2 regions of the Serratia sp. D1N4 genome follow, and region 2 is predicted to be linked to the other one. Evidence: riboswitches for the same ligand, from Rfam matches in the RefSeq annotation. Region 2 holds a riboswitch; the other holds the start of a gene.
The links. A riboswitch is a leader RNA that binds a small molecule or an ion and turns the genes downstream of it on or off. The one in region 2 is predicted to bind cobalamin.
Positions count from the first base shown of each region.

Region 1 (3,117 bases), 2.0 Mb from region 2:
TATCTATCGCTGCCATGCAGGCTTGACGGATTTCTCTATTCCGCTGGTGATTGCCGGCCATTTGGTGGGGTTTGTGCTGTGCGGGCAGGTCAGGCTGCAACAGGAGGTCGGGCTGATTGATATCCTCAGCGTTGATGATTGCTGGCAAAAGGATCCGGCGCTGCTGGATGAGTTCCATAATGTGCAAGTGATGGAATATTCACGGGTGATTGCCTCGGCGGATCTGCTGAAGCTGATCGTGGAAAACTGCCTGAAAAAGCATCTCAACTTTGTGGTAATAAAAGATAATAACGAGGCGAAAGAACAGGCTAAGGTGCGCCAGCCCAATCCGCATGAAGCGAAAATGAAAAAGGCGCTGCGCTATATTGACGCTCATCTTTCAGAGGAGTTGCGCCTTGAAGACGTGGCGGCCAAGGTGTATCTCAGCCCTTACTATTTCAGCAAGTTATTTAAAAAATATCAGGGCGTTGGCTTCAACGTGTGGATAAATCAGCAGCGCATGGCCAATGCCAGGGAAATGTTACAGCACAGTGACTGGAGTATCGCCAGCATTGCGAAAAACCTGGGTTTCTCGCAAACCAGCTATTTCTGCAAGGTATTCCGCCAGACTTATAATGTGACGCCGCAGGCATTCCGCTCGCTGGCGATCGAACAGCACAATTTGGTGGAGTAACGCACGGCGCTATTGAGCGGCGGCGGCAGATAACAATATTTTGTTATTTATAGAATCTTAAAATAAGCCTGAACCTCTTGCTGTAACAGTCATAGCCATTATCAGAGAGCAATATTTTACTATCCTATGGCCACATTTTTTTCGCAAAAGAATAAACTGAACATTTTTTTATTAATTAGCTGACGTATATTAATTATTATCAGTAAGACATTCTATAGAGAAAATATTTAATGCTATCGCAATGTTAATAAATTGATAGCTTAAATGAGCTAGGTAAAAGAATTATTATCGCCAACTGGATAACTCACAATCTGAATAAATTGTGATTGGGAAGGGGGTGTCAATCCCCCGCAGCCCCCGCTGCTGTGATGCTGACGATTCCACTGTATAGCCAGGCGCTGGTTATGCCACTGATCTGTAGATCGGGAAGGGAGTGGATGAGGATGACGCTAAGCCAGAAGACCGGCCAGTTGGCTTACCCCCTTCGTACTTAACGCTGCAAAGGTGTTAGCTACCTACCTGCACCGCCAAGTGCTTTGGGGCTAGACATTCAACTCCTTCGGAGGGAAGCGGGTTGTCACTAGATACGTGCAGCGTTGGCGCTGCGCGAGCGTATCTTTTCGACACCGAATCCCGACCGAGTGGCCGGGATTTTTTTATGCAGCTAACGGGTAAAAGGGCTTTTCTGATCGCAGGCACCGGCAGCGGCTGTGGCAAAACCACGCTGACGCTCGGCATCCTGCGGGCGCTGCAACAGCGCGGCCTGCGCGTGCAACCCTTCAAGGTCGGCCCCGACTATCTGGATACCGGCTGGCACCGTGCCGTCTCCGGCGTGGCATCGCGCAATCTGGATGCCTTTATGCTGCCAGCGGCAACCCTCAACGGCCTGTATAACCAGCATTTGCGCCACGCCGATGTGGCAGTGATCGAAGGCGTGATGGGGCTGTATGACGGCTATGGCATCGACCCCAATTATTGCAGCAGCGCGGCGCTGGCCAAGCAGCTAGATTGCCCGGTGATCCTGCTGGTGGATGGTAAAGCGGTATCTACCTCGGTGGCGGCAACCGTGCTCGGTTTCCGCCAGTTTGATCCGGCGCTGAAACTGGCTGGCGTGATCGTCAACCGGGTGAATTCAGACCACCATTACCAACTGATCCGTCAGGCTATCGAACGTTATTGCGCCGTGCCGGTTTTAGGGCGTTTGCCGGTGCTGGCGGAGGTGGCGTTACCGTCGCGCCATCTTGGGCTGATTCCCGCGCAAGACACCGCTGGCAACGATCCCTGCTGGCAGCAGTTGGCGCAGCAGGTGGAAGCCCATATCGATCTCGATCGCTTGCTGGCGCTAACCTTATCGACCCGCCAACCGGCCGGACAGCCCCCGGTATTACCCGCGCCTGAACTGGCGGCAGGCTTAACCCTGGCCTTGGCCGAAGACGACGCCTTTAACTTCTACTACCTGGATAACCTCGATCTGCTGGAACAGGCGGGCGTGCGCATCCAGCGTTTCAGCCCACTGCACGATCGCCAGTTGCCGGATTGCCAGATGATCTACCTTGGCGGCGGCTACCCGGAGGTGCATGCGGCACAGCTGGCGGCCAACCCGCAGATGCACGCCGCGCTACAGACGGCGCATCGGCGGCACATTCCGATCTATGCCGAATGCGGCGGCCTGATGTATCTCGGCCAAGGGTTGACCGACAGTGCCGGGCAGCGCCACCGGATGATCGGTATTTTGCCGGGGGAAAGCCGCATGGGGGAGCGCCTGACGCGTTTTGGCTATTGCCAATGGCAGGCCCGTACCGACACCTTGCTGGCCGCCGAGGGGGAAACCCTGCGCGGCCACGAGTTTCACTATTCCGATTTTTCCAGCCCGCTGACGCCGGTATTTGACTGCGCCAAATGGCGCGACGGCGTTGCGGTGCAGCGCTGGCAGGGGGGATATCAGCTTGGCCGCACTCAGGCCAGCTATCTGCATATTCACTTCGCACAACGCCCCGGCCTGTTGGATCGCTGGCTGACGGCGGCTAGGAGTGTGCTATGACGCTGGCGGCCTGGATGGTGGCTTTTCTACTCGACCGCCTGCTGGGCGATCCGCCGCACTGGCCGCATCCGGTGCGCTGGATCGGCAACCTGATTAACGTGCTGCAACGCCTGATCCGCCGCGTTTGCCACAGCGAAAGGGCGCTCAGGATCGGCGGCGGGTTGCTGTGGCTGACGGTCGTTGGGCTGGTGTGGCTGCTCAGTTGGGGATTTTTAACGCTGCTGACGCAGATCCACCCCTGGCTCGGCTGGCTGGCCGAAGTATGGCTGATCTACACCCTGCTGGCCGCGCGCTGCCTGGAAGATGCGGCGATGGAGGTGCATCACGCGCTGAAACATGCCGGGCTGGAAGAAAGCCGCCGCAGGCTGTCGTGGATTGTCGGGCGTGATACCTCGCAGCTGGA
Region 1 covers NZ_CM137274.1:3,118,106-3,121,222, reverse strand. Annotated here, with positions in the region: gene pocR (transcriptional regulator PocR) at 1-673, shown strand, start outside; cobalamin riboswitch at 953-1,158, shown strand; gene ACX1CU_RS13990 (cobyrinate a,c-diamide synthase) at 1,332-2,714, shown strand; gene cbiB (adenosylcobinamide-phosphate synthase CbiB) at 2,711-3,117, shown strand, end outside.
Region 1: it holds a riboswitch for cobalamin, as region 2 does, so the genes downstream of both, ACX1CU_RS13990 (cobyrinate a,c-diamide synthase) here and btuB (TonB-dependent vitamin B12 receptor BtuB) in region 2, are expected to answer to the same signal.

Region 2 (3,117 bases):
ACCCGCAGATTGGTTCTAACTTCCTGCCATCCATTGTCTGTGTTGCACTGGTATTCTGGATTGGATTCCAATTGAAGAGACGTGATTCTGCCGCGCAATAAGCTTTATTCTCAATGAAATGGCGGGCATCGAGCCCGCCTGATAATCTATCAGCGGCGTTCCAGCAACACACCGCATTCCATATGGTGGGTGTAAGGGAACTGATCGAACAGCGCCAGGCGGCTGACTTTGTGGGTTGCCTGCAATGTTGCCAGATTGGCGCACAGCGTTTCTGGGTTGCAGGAAATGTACAGAATGCGTGGATAAGCCTGCACCATCTTCACTGTATCTGCATCCAGCCCGCTGCGTGGTGGATCGACAAAAATCGTCTCGCAATTATAACTCGTTAAATCAATCCCTTTCAGCCGGTTGAATTCGCGCACGCCGTTCATCGCCTGAGTGAAATCCTCCGCCGCCATGCGGATGATCTGCACGTTGTCGATCTGGTTGGCCGCAATATTGTACTGGGCTGCGGCAACGGAAGGCTTAGCGATTTCGGTAGCCAGCACGCGATCAAAGTTGCGTGCCAGCGCCAGTGAGAAGTTGCCGTTACCGCAATACAGTTCCAACAGATCGCCTTGCGAATCCTGCGTGACATCCAGCGCCCATTCCAGCATTTGCACGTTCATTGCGGCGTTGGGTTGAGTAAAGCTGTTCTCTACCTGGCGATAGATCATGTCACGACCGGCGACCGGCAAGACTTCGTCGACATAATCCTGATCCAGCATAATTTTCATCTTCGACGCGCGGCCAATCAATTGCACATCAAAGCCCTGTGCGCGTAGCGCATCGCGCAGTACCGCTGCATCTTGTTGCCATTGTTCATCCAGCTTGCGGTGATACAGCAGCGAGGCAATGATTTTACCGCTCTGCGTGGACAGGTAATCAATCTGGAACAGCTTATGGCGCAGCACCGGGTTGGGTTTGATGGCGGCGATCAACGCGCTCATCAGCCGGTTAATCAGTTCGCTGGCGGCTGGGAAGCTGTCGACGCGGATGCGCTGTTTGGTCTGTTGATCGAACATGATGTGGTACATCTCGTCTTCATCATGCCAGATACGGAATTCCGCACGCATACGGTAGTGGCTGACTGGCGAGCGGAACACCTCCGGCTCAGGCGCCGTGAACGGTGACATCATCGTTTTCAGACGGGCAGTTTTCTCTGCCAGTTGGTCGTCATAGCGTTCAGTGGGCAAAATTTCGGGCGTCATGGGGTTCTTCTCGTCAGGCAAATTGGATCAGCGTGGATTGTAGGGAATCAAGCCGTGAAGTCCAGTTTTGTTAGGTTCGCGACCTTATTGGCTGTCTAGACATCTATTTTCATTGATCGTAGCATGGCCGTCCGGCCTCAAGCAGCGAGTGAAAAGGGAATCCAGTGTGAATCTGGAGCTGACGCGCAGCGGTATGGGGAAGTCACGGCGATAGCGTTTTTACGCAGACACTGTCCACTGCTGGATGGGAAGTCATCGCCCGGTGTCGGTTGCCCACGGCAATCTGCAAATCCCAAGCCCGAAAACCTGCCGGTGTACGTCGCACAATCCATGGCCGTCGCGAATTATCGGCTGTGATCCTGCGGCATCCGCCAATTAAGTTTGGATGCTTTTCTTTATGACAATGATAAAAAATACACTGCTGGCGGTGGCCTCCTCCGTGACGGCAGTTTCTGGATGGGCGCAAGACAACACCACAACCAACAACAGCGATACCCTGGTGGTGAGCGCCAATCGCTTTGCGCAGCCGGTTTCTTCCGTGCTGGCCCCGACCTCTGTTGTTACCCGTAATGATATCGATCGCTGGCAGGCCAAGAGCGTGGCCGATGTCATGCGCCGCTTGCCTGGTGTGGACATCGCGCAGAATGGCGGCCTGGGGCAAAGTTCCGCCGTCTTTATTCGTGGTACCGATTCCCGACATGTGCTGTTGTTGATTGACGGTATCCGCCTTAATCAGGCCGGTATCAGTGGCTCTTCTGATCTGAGCCAAATCCCGATTTCGCTGGTGCAAAAAGTCGAGTTTATTCGCGGACCTCGCTCTGCCGTCTACGGTTCTGACGCCATTGGTGGAGTGATCAACATCATTACTACCCGTGAGAAGGAGGGCTCTTCGCTTTCTGCCGGTGTCGGTTCGAATGGCTATCAGCAGTACGACGGTGCTACGCAACAGCAACTGGGGCAAAACACTGTTGCTACCTTGGCGGGCAACTATACCTATACCCGCGGGTTTGACGTGGTGGCCAACCTGCCGGACAGCTTTGGTAATCCGGCACAACCCGATCGTGATGGCTTCATGAGCAAATCGCTGTATGGCGAACTGCAACACCAGTTTACCGAGCAGTTGGGTGGGTTTGTGCGTGGTTATGGCTACGATAACAGTACGGCCTATGATGGTAGCTATGCAGACACCCGTCAGCTATATAGCCAGTCGTGGGACACTGGCATGCGTTATCGCGAGGGTATTTATGCCACGCAGCTAACGGCCAGCTACAGCCATAGCAAAGACTACAATTACGATCCGAAATATGGCCGCTATTCCCCCTCCGCAACCCTGGATGACGTCACACAATATAATGTGCAGTGGGGAAATAACGTCCAGGTTGCTCAAGGCAGTGTCAGCACCGGCGTTGACTGGCAGGAGCAGAAGCTCGAACCTGGCACCGCTTATATCACCGACAGCAAAAGCCAGCGCAATACCGGGCTGTATCTGACCGCACAACAACAGTTTGACGCTATTACCCTGGAAGGGGCGGTGCGTGGTGACGATAACTCGCAATTTGGTTGGCACAATACCTGGCAAACTAGCGCTGCGTGGGAGTTTGTTGAAGGCTATCGTGCAATTGCTTCTTATGGTACCGCATTCAAAGCGCCGACTCTTGGGCAGCAATATGGCGACTTTGCTGGTAATCCGAATTTAAAACCGGAAGAGAGCCAGCAGTGGGAAGGGGGCTTTGAAGGGCTGACTGGCCCGGTAAACTGGCGTGTGACGGGGTATCGTAACGATATCGATAACCTGATTGGTTATACTTCCAGCAGTTCCATTCCTGCTTATTACAATGTGGATCAGGCTATTATTAAAGGTATCGAA
Region 2 covers NZ_CM137274.1:5,159,867-5,162,983, reverse strand. Annotated here, with positions in the region: gene ACX1CU_RS23200 (YijD family membrane protein) at 1-101, shown strand, start outside; gene trmA (tRNA (uridine(54)-C5)-methyltransferase TrmA) at 150-1,250, opposite strand; cobalamin riboswitch at 1,369-1,578, shown strand; gene btuB (TonB-dependent vitamin B12 receptor BtuB) at 1,648-3,117, shown strand, end outside.